DNA from 3 places in the Hominiventricola sp. genome. Region 3 is predicted to be linked to each of the others. Evidence: predicted binding sites of a transcription regulator. Region 3 holds the regulator's gene; each other region holds the start of a gene.
The links. Region 3 encodes Rex, which represses fermentation and respiration genes when NADH is low (regulators of the CRP and FNR family bind a similar motif). Its sites were predicted from a motif close to ATTGTTAANTANTTAACAAT; they were not measured.

Region 1: the regulator Rex is predicted to act here: its motif matches at 1,739-1,758, upstream of rsxC (electron transport complex subunit RsxC).
Region 2: the regulator Rex is predicted to act here: its motif matches at 2,364-2,383, upstream of fucO (lactaldehyde reductase).

The regions. Positions count from the first base shown of each region.
Region 1 covers NZ_DBLYVB010000002.1:74,616-79,053, reverse strand. The annotation lists partial or broken gene ACZMB2_RS02485 (RnfABCDGE type electron transport complex subunit D) at 1-231, opposite strand, end outside; gene rsxC (electron transport complex subunit RsxC) at 247-1,581, opposite strand; tRNA gene ACZMB2_RS02475 (tRNA-Ser) at 1,966-2,053, shown strand; gene ACZMB2_RS02470 (kinase) at 2,091-2,339, opposite strand; gene ACZMB2_RS02465 (nitroreductase family protein) at 2,357-2,899, opposite strand; gene ACZMB2_RS02460 (epoxyqueuosine reductase QueH) at 3,009-3,668, shown strand; partial or broken gene ACZMB2_RS02455 (VOC family protein) at 3,665-3,859, opposite strand; gene ACZMB2_RS02450 (RluA family pseudouridine synthase) at 3,871-4,438, opposite strand, start outside.
Region 2 covers NZ_DBLYVB010000002.1:49,356-53,793, reverse strand. The annotation lists gene ACZMB2_RS02350 (hypothetical protein) at 1-72, opposite strand, end outside; gene ACZMB2_RS02345 (ComEC/Rec2 family competence protein) at 74-955, opposite strand; gene fucO (lactaldehyde reductase) at 1,127-2,275, opposite strand; THF riboswitch at 2,472-2,569, shown strand; gene ACZMB2_RS02335 (folate family ECF transporter S component) at 2,688-3,242, shown strand; gene ACZMB2_RS02330 (DUF1622 domain-containing protein) at 3,321-3,653, opposite strand; gene ACZMB2_RS02325 (AAA family ATPase) at 3,655-4,438, opposite strand, start outside.
Region 3 covers NZ_DBLYVB010000001.1:114,047-118,484, forward strand. The annotation lists gene alr (alanine racemase) at 1-650, opposite strand, end outside; gene ACZMB2_RS00610 (NAD(P)H-hydrate dehydratase) at 647-1,492, opposite strand; gene ACZMB2_RS00615 (redox-sensing transcriptional repressor Rex) at 1,579-2,223, opposite strand; gene ACZMB2_RS00620 (ABC transporter ATP-binding protein) at 2,342-4,258, opposite strand; gene ACZMB2_RS00625 (PucR family transcriptional regulator) at 4,400-4,438, opposite strand, start outside.

The sequences.
Region 1 (4,438 bases), on a different contig from region 3:
GCTGCCATCCTTCAATGTATTTTCTCTATGTGCTATGTAATCAAACACAAATTCTGCCAGCACAGCTGAAATGATGGATGCTGCAATAACCAGCAATGCCTGCATTTTAAAATGCCAGATACCCATGACGGTTGCAGGCAGAAGACACAGGATTACATCATACATGACAACACCTGTCGTCAGCTTGCTCCTTACATGTGGGCTGGAAGAAACATTGTATAATTTACTCATCTTTTTCCTCCCCCTTTACTTTCTTTTAGCCGCCATGATCTCGGCTTTTGTCTGTTTGAACAGCTGCATCAGCGGCCGTTTCGCAGGACAGATAAATGTACAGGAACCGCAGGCAATACATTCCAGACCATACAGTTTCTTCTCATAGCGTTCATAATCTTTTCTCTCGGCTGCTGCTGCCATCATCTGCGGTACCAGGCCAATCGGACAGACCTGACCACAGCGTCCGCAGCGCAAACATGCGGTCTGCTGTTTCTCTGCCTCTGCCACCGGATCTTTTTTCAGAACCGTCAGGGCATTATTGTTCTTATTAACTGCTGCGGAAAGCCACGGCATTGCAAATCCCATCATCGGACCGCCGCACAGGATCTTCTCCGGCTCCTCGCCATCCTTGAATCCGCCTGCCGCTTCCAGCATTTCTTCATATGAGGTTCCGATCTTCACCATCAGGTTGCACGGTTTGTTGACGCCGTCACCGGACACTGTGAAGCCTCTCTCCATCAAAGGTTCTGATTTAGCAACTGCACGATAAATAGCACGGACAGTTGCCACATTGTCTACTACACATCCTACATCTGCAGGAAGCATTCCAAGTTTGATATGTTTTCCTGCTACCACATCCATAATGGCGCGCTCACCACCCTGCGGATACTTCACCTGTACCGGATGAACATGGACGTTGGTTTCGCCGGCGCATGCCTTCTGAACAGCTGCGATGGCTTCCGGTTTATTTTCCTCAATCAGCACAACTCCCTCTGCATTCGGGAAGAGCTGAAGCATGATCTTCAATCCAGCAACGATCTCATCTGCGTAAGTTCTCATGAGCTGATCATCGCAAGTAATATAGGGCTCACATTCTGCGCCATTGGCAATCACATATTTGATGGCTGCCGGATCCTTCGGTGCCAGCTTTACATGGGTCGGGAATCCTGCTCCGCCAAGTCCTACAATACCAGCTGCTTTGACTTTTGCCAGAATCTCCTGGGTTGTCAGCGTAGCCGGATCAACTTCTACACCCACACCTTCGGTCAGCGTATACTCTCCATCATTGGTAACTACGATGGAAAGATCTGTCGTACCAAGTACATTTTCCCGTTTTTCAATTGCTTTTACGGTTCCTGAAACAGAACTGATAATGTTAGCCGATACAAAGCCATCCGCCTCTGCAATGATCTGGCCCGCCAGCACACTGTCTCCTTTTTGAACCAGTGGTTTTGCCGGTTTTCCAATATGCTGATTCAGATGAAAAACCAACTCTCCTTTCGGAAGCCAGGTCTGAAACGGAATATCACGTGCAAATTCTTTTCCGTCATACGGATGCACGCCGCCATGAAATGTTTTCTTATACATATGGCCTTTTCCTCCTTCTCTATCTCCACAGTTGTGATGCAGCAGACTGCCCCATCACAACTATAAAGTATGCACTGCTTAATACTCCTTATTTTACTGCAGCCGGTGCAGCAGCCGACTGTCAACTATCAGCTTCTAATAAAAAATGCTGTATCACTTTGTCAAAATTTAGACAAATGATACAGCACCAATTGCACCTCTGTTTTCTTTTTTCAACTTGTTGTCTAGCCTTCTTATATCCCTCATCAGTCAATATCTCCTATTAGAAACCTTAATTCATTCTAACACGAATTTCTGTTTATGAAAAGTTTTTTCTTCGTTTATTGTTTAACAATTGCATTCCCGTTTCTGTTATGTTAAAATATAATAGTTGAGTTTCATTTTGGAGACGTATCGAAGTGGCCATAACGAGCTTGACTCGAAATCAAGTTGTCGGGTAACCGGCACGTGGGTTCGAATCCCACCGTCTCCGCTAAAAGGCTTTCCCATTGGGGAAAGCCTTTTTCACATTAATGCCAGTCTTTCATAATCTCCAGGATTTCTTCTTCGTAATCTCCTGTCAATTCCTCCTGCTTGCCGCCATGACGGAGATTATTTTCCACGCCCCAGATATCATCATGGAATTCCCAGATATGATAAGGCACGCCGCGGTAATCAAAATCAATGCTGCCGCAGCCATCTTCCTCTGTATATTTGTAGTCCCAGCCGCGATCTTCCAGAAATGCGCGGACTTTTGCCAGTCTCTTTCTATTTTCCATCGTGTTCTTCTTTCTCTTTAGCGGAATGCCAGAAGCATGTCCACATCTTTTCTCTTCGGTGCTGCAGGTTCGTCTGCCGGATAACCAACAGGAATCAATGCGCCAACCCGGATACCTTCCGGCAGCTCCAGAAATGCTGCCACCCTCTTTTCATCATAGATTCCCATAATACAGGTACCTAATCCTTTTTCCCATGCTGCCAGACAGAATGCCTCTGCTGCCACACCTGCATCAAAACACTCCCATGCCTCTCCTCTGGTGGTGGTAAAGGAGCCATCCCGCTCGTAGCCGGAACGTCCGGAAATATAAGTAAGTGCAATCAATGCCGGAGCCTGGCTGATAATATCTCCATTATGAGCAGATCCTTCCGTGCAGTGATCTGCAATCTGCTGCTTTAACACTGGATCTTCCACACAGATATAACGGACCGTCTGGGTATTTTTCCAGCTGGGTGCAAATCTGGCAGTATCCACGATCTCCTCAATCAGTTCGTGCGGAATGCTGTCCTCTTTATATTTTCGAATGCTTCTTCTGTTTTTGATGCATGTGATTGCTTCCATCGCAAATCCTCCTCGCTTTTCATCCTGTTTTCTATTATAATGGGTTCCCTTCCTACTTGCAACTACGGTATTTACACTATATAATACCTTCCAGAAAGGAATTTTCATTATGAATAAACGAAATTACCAGCGTGAACTGGACGATCTGATAAAAGAAATCGAAACAGAAGGTCAAGTTCCCACGCTTCTTCTTCACTCCTGCTGTGCACCTTGCAGCAGCTATGTGCTGGAATATCTGTCCCAGTATTTTAAAATCACAGTTCTGTACTACAACCCGAACATTTATCCGGAAAGCGAGTACCGCTACCGTGCTGAGGAGCAGAAGCGTTTCATCAGTCTTCTTCCTGTAAAGCATCCCATTTCTTTTGTGGAAGGCGATTATATTCCAAAGGATTTCTACCAGACGGTAAAAGGTCTGGAGCACATCCGTGAAGGCGGTGAACGCTGTTTTGCCTGCTATCGGCTGCGGCTTACGGAAGCTGCCAACGCAGCAAAGGAACTGGGGCTTGACTATTTTGCAACTACCCTCACCATCAGTCCCTTAAAAAATGCCCCCAAACTAAATGAAATCGGTGAAGAACTGGCAGACACCTATCATGTCCGCTGGCTCCCCAGCGATTTCAAAAAGAAAAACGGTTATAAACGTTCCACCGAATTATCCCACGAGTATGGCATGTACCGGCAGGACTATTGTGGATGCGTCTTTTCCTATCGTGAACGTCACCCGGAGGCCGTTGCAACCAGCGACGACGCTCCGTTAAATGCCTAACGGGTCGGTACAATCTCCAACCAGTAACCATCCGGATCCTGGATGAAATAAATGCCCATGGAAGGGTTTTCAAAGCAGATACATCCCATCTCTTTGTGCTTTTCATGGGCTGCTTCATAATCATCCACGCGGAATGCCAGATGGAATTCACAGTCTCCCAGATTATATGGACGATCCATTTCTTTCAACCATGCTGTTCTTCTCATCTTTTCCATTTTGCATAATTTTTCATATCTTCTGGCAGTTCCGCGGTCAGTTTCATCTGTTCTCCCGTCACCGGATGGGTAAATTCAAGGCTCCGGGAATGCAGAAGCGGCCGTTCTGCCGAACAATCCTCCGGTGCATAGAGATAGTCACCTGCCAGTGGATGTCCGATGGCTTTCATGTGTACCCGGATCTGATGAGTACGTCCGGTCTCCAGCTGAAGACGCAGCATAGTATAGCTTCCATTGCCCGGTACTTCGCAGACAGCCACCGGTTCATAATGGGTTCTCGCCTGCTCTCCATGCTCTTGATCAATACATCGTTCAATCACAGAATCCGATACTCGCCCAATGGGAAGGTCCACCGTCCCCGGTTCCCGGATTTCACCAGACGCCACTGCCAGATAGGTTCTTTTAATCTTCCTTTCCTTCATGGCACTGTAAAGAACCGCGGCGCTGAACATATTTTTCGCAATAATCAGAAGCCCTGTGGTTCCTGCATCCAGCCGATTTACGCAACGGAACGGAAAATATTCACCCTTTTCCCGGCACCGCCACATAATGCCG
Region 2 (4,438 bases), on a different contig from region 3:
TCCGCATCCTGTCATCATTGCTGCGCTCAATGCTACAGCCATCATCCATACTGCCAGTTGTTTTTTCTTCATATTATTCATTCTCCTGTCTGATTTCTATTTTCTTTCCATCGGTTATAGTTTCCACCAGGCCATTTTCTGTCTCCCAGCTGTAAATTTTTCTCTTTTGAAGTGCTTCCATCGTCTTATCTTCCACCGGTTGTTCCTCTGCATCACAGATCACTGCATAAGTCGGTTTTACCGCTTCCAGCAGTTTTTCTGTCTTTTTCTGATAACGGCCGTGATGCGGCATCTTGATCCAGTCCGCCGTCCAGTCCACACCAGAGTCCAGCATCTGACGGATTCTGGTCTTTTCAATATCACCGGTAAATAAAAATTTCCGTTCGCCACAGGTAACTTTTGCAACCAGAGACATGTCATTGTCATATTCACCGTCTGTATCCTGAATTTCTTCCGGATCATCCGCCGCATAAATCGCAAGAGATGTGTTCACCGATCCTGCAGGAATTTCCAGTGTTTCCGTTCCAGTTATCCGCTGTACCTCCGTCTCCGGATGTGCCTCCAATGCCGACAGAAATGCCGCATACTCGGGTCTTGTTCCTTCATAATCCGGCATCAGTACCTGATCCGCTCCAAGCGTCCCCAGAAGCTCTGCCGCACTGCCCACATGATCCTTATCAAAATGAGTGACCAGCAGAAGATTCAGGTGATCAATGCCTGCCGCCTCCAGTGTCTCACGGATATAGGAACCATCCCTTTCCTCTCCGGTGTCAATCATGGCCGCCCAGTCATCCGTCTTAAGAATCAGTGCATCTGCCTTTCCTACCGGCAGCGCCGTAATCGTAAGCGCCGGATGTGTGATCTGCTCCGTTCCGGACAGCTGCCGTACCCCCAGCCATACCGCTGCCAGTGCCGCCAGAAGGATACCCACTGCTATTATTCTTTTCTTTTCCATTTACAATTATGCTCCTCCTGTGCCGCCTATTGTATCAGATTTACGGAATAAATCAAATGAAGATTTTCTTAAGTTTCCAGAAACATGAAAATGCCGCTTTACCGTCTTGGTAAACGGCATAGCGGCATTTCCATATCGTATATAGGAAGTATGTAATGGCGGATAACGTCTTTACAGAAGTTTGCGGTACAGCATCTCAATATCTTCCAGAGTTGCCTCTTTCGGGTTACCCGGTGCGCAGGCATCTGCCACTGCACTTTCACTTAAGAACCGTACATCCTCTTCTTTTGCAATTCCTTTCAGGTCTTTCGGAATGCCAACATCGGAAGCCAGTTTGCGGACCGCATCAACGGCTGCTTTCCGGTATTCTTCCTGACTCATAGTCTCTGTTCCCTGAACGCCCATTGCCTTTGCAATGTCTCTATATTTCTCTCCGGTCGCATCTGCGTTAAATTCCATAACCGTCGGAAGCAGAATTGCATTTGCCACGCCATGCGGAGTGTCATAGACAGCCCCCAGTGCGTGTGCCATGGAATGTACAATTCCAAGTCCTACGTTGGAAAATCCCATTCCTGCAACGTACTGGCCAAGCGCCATTCCTTCCCGGCCTTCCGGTGTATTCTCAACTGCACCTCTTAAGGAAGAAGAAATCAGCTCAATGGCTTTCAGATGGAACATATCCGTCATCTCCCATGCTGCCTTGGTAATGTATCCTTCAATAGCGTGGGTCAGCGCGTCCATGCCGGTTGCTGCCGTCAGTCCCTTCGGCATAGAAGACATCATATCCGGGTCAACCACTGCCACAATCGGAATATCATGGGTATCAACACATACGAATTTTCTTCTCTTTTCGGTGTCGGTAATGACATAGTTAATGGTAATCTCTGATGCAGTACCTGCTGTGGTCGGAACTGCAATAATCGGAACCGACGGATTCTTGGTCGGTGCTACACCTTCCAGACTTCTCACATCCTCGAACTCCGGGTTATTGATGATAATTCCGATTGCCTTTGCCGTATCCATGGGAGAACCACCTCCCAGTGCTACGATAAAGTCTGCTCCGGATGCTTTGTATGCTTTCACACCATCCTGCACATTCTCAATGGTCGGGTTCTCTTTAATATTGGTATAAACCTCGTAAGGACATCCTGCCTGCTCCAGTACATCGGTCACTTTCTTGGTTACCCCATGCTTATAAAGGGTCGGACCCGAACATACAAATGCCTTTCGGAAGCCTCTGCGGGTTACTTCTCCTGCGATCTCCTGAATGGCTCCTTTCCCATGATAAGATGTTTCATTTAAAACGATTCTGTTTGCCATCTTTTCAATCCTCCATTCTGCTGATAGTTGAAATTGTTTTTTCTTTCACAATCTTTACTATACACCTATTTTCAGGATAGTCAATGGGTTTGTTATATTTTTGACATATTAATTTGGAATATATCTGGTGCAAAATATTTTGTTAAACACTTGACGCAATTCCAGAAACTGCTATAATGGAAATCAAGTAAATAATAGCGAAGTAGAATCTTACGCGTTAAGTGCCCGTGGATGGGGAGTTGTCACGGGACGAAAAGCCCAAAGGCTTACGGTGTCTGATTCGCACCCGTTGCTACATATGAGGATACATCTCAGATGTGGTGCCTGAAAGATATTATTTATGAGTCACTTATCATTCAGCGAAGGACTGGTTCCTTCACCCCTGCATTTCATCTATGGAGGTGTATTTTTTATGCAGATTTCAAAAGAAGCGCTGGATCTCAAATACCAGCTGCAGGAACTGTGCAAAGTACAGAACTTATGTATCTGTGGTTTCTTCATTGCACTGTACGTGGTACTGTCATTCTTCAACATTCCGATCTCTTCTATCGTTGAGATCCGTATCGGATTCCTGGCATTTATTGCTGCCGGTATGATGGGCGGCCCGGTGATGGGCTTCACGGTTGGATTCCTTGGCGACATGCTGAACTGCTTTGTCAGAGGATTTTCCTATTTTCCGGGATTTTCCTTAAGCTATGCTCTGGTTGGCGCACTTTGCGGACTGATTCTGTATCGTTCCAAAATCACCAAGCTCCGCGCTGTTGCCTGTGCACTGGTGGAATTCGTTATCAGCATTACGCTGACATCCACCTGGCTGTACCTGATGTACGGCACCCCGCTTCAGGTACTTCTGACCACCAGAATCATTAAATGTACCATGAACTTCTTTGTAAATATCGTCATCATCTATGTATTTCTGGAAGCATTCCAGAAAGTGGTACGCGTGGCATTACCTGCCCGCAGATAATTACATTTGAACTCCCAAAAAGCCGCCATCCATCTGGCATCTACTGCCAGCGGATGACGGCTCTTTTGATCTTTATGCTTAATGCATTTCTTTTTCTTCTTCTTTGATTTCCCAGTGAATGAGGAAGGTCAATGCTGCACGTAAAGCGATAATTCCTGCTACGGTGCCGATCTCTTTCCAGTCCCGGACAATCACCGTTCTTAAGATCTCGCTTCCAAGCTTAAACTCCAGACCCATAGCCAGACCTTTGGCCAGAGTCAGCTTTGTCTCCAGCGACCGTTTCAGATACAGCCAGAATCCACGGAGGCCAGAGAAAATAATAATTCCCACGCCGATAAATTCAAAGATCAGAATGGCAATTTCCACCAGATGATCCATGCAAAATTCCAGTACCTTCAGAATATCCGCCATCCTACTGTCCTCCTTCTCTTCTTTCCATCCGGTCACGGAGAGCATCCATATCATCGAGGATTCCCTGCCGGCCTTCCCGGAATAAGAGTCCTTTATTGTATTTGTAATAGCGGTCGCAGCCATTTTCACTGATAAACCAGGAACTGTAGGGATTGATCGTAAGCTCCGTGACAAAGACTACCAGCTCCTGTCCCTCTCCGAATGCAGTCTCGCAGAAATCAAAGGCGCATTCCAGATTTTCCGCAGCTTCCTCCACCATCTGCTCTCTTCTGCTCACCTGAGCTTCAAAATCTGCCCGGATTGCTTCATCCAGTTCCCCTTCCAACGCTTTCTTCGCTTTCAGCTGCTCATATACCTCTGTGACCTGCTCATCCACAGCCTGTACCTGGGAAAAGATCTCGCCCAGACGGCTGATGAGAAGCCCCACCACACTGAGCCGCTCATCGAAAGCGGCAAATTTAAGTTTCTCAATGGCGGACGGTTTCCACACGCCTTTTAAGATACCGTCAATCTGGTAATCGGTCTTGTATTTTGCATAGAGGTCGAGATACGCCGCAAAGTCCTTGGCAATTCTGCCATGCTGGAGATACTGTCCCACCACTTCCTGGTCCACCGGAATATCCAGTGCCTCGTAAACCTGCAAAATTTCTGAAAGATCCTGCCAGCCTCTGGCCGTCACAAAACGTTTCCCGTCCACAGTCGTCTCGATCTGATAAAAATTGTCCGGTTTAATATCCAGATACGAAATGATGGCGCCATGAATCTTCTGCTCATAGGCAAATTCT
Region 3 (4,438 bases):
GCGTCCTTCATATCATAAATACCCGCACTGTTGGAGCAGTGATGATATTTAATCGGTACCTGACGATCCTCCAGAAGTTTTGCAAATGCCTGGTATCTTGTCAGCTGCTCATTGGCCGCCGTCTTATCCCGCTCATCTGCCCTTGCAAAATGAGTAAACAGTCCTTCTGTCTCCAGATTCGGCAGTCCACTGATCTCTTTTACAATATCTGCACTCTCCGCTGTATCTGCAAATCCAATGCGGGACATACCTGTATCCACTTTAATATGCACATGGACCGTCTTCTGCTGGCGAACAGCCTCTTCGGAAAGCTGGCGCGCCATAGACAGCTTAAATACTGCCGGACGAATATCATAGCGTACCACATCCTCATAAGCATCCGGGAACACAAATCCCAGAATCAGAATAGGCTTTTTCACGCCCTCCTTCCGGAGAATCAAAGCTTCCTCGATGGTAGCCGTTGCGAATCCCCATACATAAGGGTACTCCTGTACCATCTGTGCAATAGGCACTGCTCCATGGCCATATCCGTCTGTTTTCACCACGGCGATCATTTGGGTCTCCGGGTTCAGATTTTCTTTCATATTTCTAAAATTATATGCAACAGCATCCAGATTGATCTCTGCACATACTCTCATATAATGTTTCATTCCTCTTCTCCTTTCATGGCCTCCGGCAGATACTGAATCAGATGCCGGGCCATTAAGCCATAGGTTCCTTCTGTGCGGGCCGCCAGATCACCTGCTCTTCCGTGAAGCCAGACGCCCAGCCGTGCCGCATCTTCTGCTTTCACCTTCTGTCCCAAAAGGCCTGCAATGATTCCAGTCAGTACATCGCCGCTTCCCGCCGTGGACATGCCATTATTTCCCGTGGAATTTATCCAGCAGGCTCCATCCGGAAACGCTACGGCCGTGGGTGCATCTTTTAATACACAGATACAATGATATTTCTCTGCACAGGCCTTCGCCTGCCCCGGAATATCCGCAGAAATGGCTGCTGCCGGCTGATCCATCAGCCTTCCGAACTCTCCCACATGAGGCGTCACAATCAGTGGGCCTTCATGCTGCAAGAGTCCTTCCCGATGTTTCGCTGCAAGGTTAATTCCATCCGCATCCAGCACCATAGGACCATGAAATTCCGTCAGCGTCTTTTGTACCAGCGCAGCCGCCCAGGTTTCTTTTCCAAGGCCAGGTCCTATCGCCACCGTATCCGCCCAGTCAAGGGCTTCGGATAGCTTTTCCTCCGCCTCCCTCGCCGCGGAAAAGGTGGTCAGAATTGCCTCCGGAAGAAGCATCTGTAAAATGACTCTGTTTTCTTCTCTGGTAAAAATCCGTACCAGTCCTGCTCCTGTCCGCAGCGCCGCATAACCGCACAGATAGGAAGCCCCTGCCATGTTCACACTTCCTGCAATACAAAGCACCTTTCCAAACATTCCTTTATGGGATCTGTTCGGGCGGTCAGGAAGCAATTTCAAAATTTCTTTTTCTATCATATCTATTTCCATAAAAAAGAGCCTGCCGCAAAAGAATTCCGATCCATTACCGGTACTCCTTTGCAGCGGCCCCCTATTATCTTTCCTTATTCTCCGTTCTCAGGCCGTTCATAGCTGCTGATCCGGTAGGATAACTGCATCAGGCTGTCCACCAGATGAACATTCTCCACAACCACATCCTTCGGCACATCCAGATCCAAATGAGCAAAGTTCCACAATGCTTTAATTCCGCATGCTACCAGTCTGGTCGCTGCCTCCTGTACCTTGCTCTTTGGAAGGGTGAGCACTGCAATCTCAATCTGCTCCTGCTCCACAAACTCTTCCAGATCGTCCATCATCATCACCGGAATGCCGCGAACCATCGTTCCACAAAGATCCGGACGCACATCGAAAATGGCTTTCGTTACAAATCCGTTCTTCTCAAAATCATAGTTCGCCAGGGCGTGTCCAAAATTACCGCCACCGATAATGATCATAGGATGTGTTTTATTCACTCCCAGAATCTTGCCAATCTCATCGTACAGATACTGTACATTATATCCATATCCCTGCTGACCAAAGCCTCCGAAATTATTCAAATCCTGCCGGATCTGGGAAGCAGTCACCTGCATCTTATTGCTCAATTCGCTGGATGAGATACGTTCCACTCCATTATTCAGAATCTCACCAAGATATCTATAATACCGCGGCAGTCTTTTGATTACCGCCTTTGATATTTGTCTTTCCTCCATCAGAAAAACCTCCGATTTATATACTGCACTAATTATAAAACCCTGTCTAATCTTTGTCAAACACTTGTTACGCACTTGCGCCACTGTACATGAGAGCTCCCATTGAAAAAGCTGTCAACTATTCTGACAGCTCTTCCCATTTTTCATATAATTCTTCCAGTTTCGTCTGGATGGCATCTTTTTCTTTGGAAAGCTTCGTCACTTCCGCCACATTGGTGAAGATTTCTTTCTTCTCCAATTCCGCATCAATCTCTTTATCCCGGTCCTCCAGCTCTTCAATGCGGCTTTCCACTTTTTTCAGCTCGTTTTGTTTTTTCCGAAGCTGTGCCTGCTGCTCCTTCTGCTGCTTCCAGTCCAGCTTGGAATCTGTATCTGCGGTTGTCTCTTCTGCCGAAACCATTTTCGAAGGAGCCGCGGTAAAATTCACCATCGTCTCTTTCTTTTCCAGATAATAATCATAATTTCCAATATAATTGGTCAGTCCCTGATTTTCCAGATCCAAAATCCTGGTTGCTACTGTATTGATGAAATAACGGTCATGAGAGACAAACAGCACAGTTCCAGTATAATGGTTCAGTGCATCCTCCAACACCTCTTTGGACACGATATCCAGGTGGTTGGTCGGCTCGTCGAGGATGAGGAAATTTGCCTCCGAGAGCATGAGCTTCGCCAGGGAAACACGGCCACGCTCACCACCACTTAAATCTTTAATCCGTTTAAATACGTCATCCCCGGTAAAGAGAAAGGCTGCCAGTACGTTGCGGATCTTTGTATTGGTCAGTGTCGGATAGGCATCAGAAAGCTCCTCAAACACCGTCTTTTCCATATGAAGCACATGGTGCTCCTGATCGTAATAACCAATCTGTACCCGGGAGCCCAGATGTACTTCTCCCTCATCTGCCGGGAGCACCTGATTTAAAATTTTCAGAATGGTAGTCTTTCCCGTACCATTGCTTCCGATAAGCGCCACTCTCTCACCACGCTTAATCTCAAAATCAATATCCTTGAACAATGTCTGAGGCGGAAATGCCTTGGACAGTCCCAGTACTGTAAGTACGTCATTACCGCTTACCACCCGCGGCTCCAGCTCAATATGCATATCTGCCTTTACTTCAGAAGGTTTGTCCAACACATCCAGCTTATCCAGCATTTTCTCACGGCTCTCGGCACGCTTGATGGATTTCTCGCGGTTGAAGGATTTCAGTTTCGCAATGACTTCCTCCTGATGTTTGATCTCCCGCTGCTGGTTCAAATACGCCTGCATCTGTGCTTCCCGGAGCATGGCTTTTTTCTGGGCGTAATCGGAATAATTGCCCATGAATGTAGTCACTTCTCCCTGATCGATCTCAATGACCTTGGTTACTACACGGTTCAGAAAATACCGGTCATGGGATACGATGAGTACGGCTCCCTGATAGTTCATGAGGAAGGTCTCCAGCCAGGTGATAGAACCCATATCCAGGTGGTTGGTGGGCTCATCCAACATAATAATATCCGGTTTGGAGAGCAGCAATTTACCCAGTGAAACACGGGTCTTCTGTCCACCGGACAGGGTATCCACATGCTTGGAAAAATCTTCTTCCGTAAATCCGAGGCCCTTTAATACACCCGTAATCTCACTTTTCCAGGCATATCCGTTCTTCTGCTCAAACTCATGGCTCAGTCTTGCATACTGGTCCATCAGCTCCTGCAGTTCGGCACCCTCTGCCTGTTTCATGGAAAGCTCCATGCTGCGGATCCGAGCTTCCAGATCGAGCACATCCTGCTTCACCGTCAGAAGCTCATCAAAAATCGTGTTTCCACTCTGCATCTCCTGATGCTGAGCAAGATATCCGATGGTGGCACCTTTGTTGATCACCGTCTGCCCGTCATCTGCCGCCATCTCCCCTATGATAATTTTTAAAAGTGTAGACTTTCCGGCACCGTTGATACCAACGATCGCCGCTTTCTCCCGCTCTTCAATATGAAAAGAAGCATTTTTGAGGACTTCGTTGTCCCCGAATGCTTTGCATATATTCTGACATGCTAAAATCATTTTTGTAAATCTCCGTTTCTGTAAATCCTGCGGACGGCTATTTGGTCAAACAACCGCAGTTCCTATTATAACGTAAGAAATCAAAAAGGCAAGCAAAAAGCACTTCTGCCGCGCGATTCAGCGCTGACAAAAGTGCTCTCTTTATGCTTCTTCCAACAACCGATAGGTCATCAGCAGATA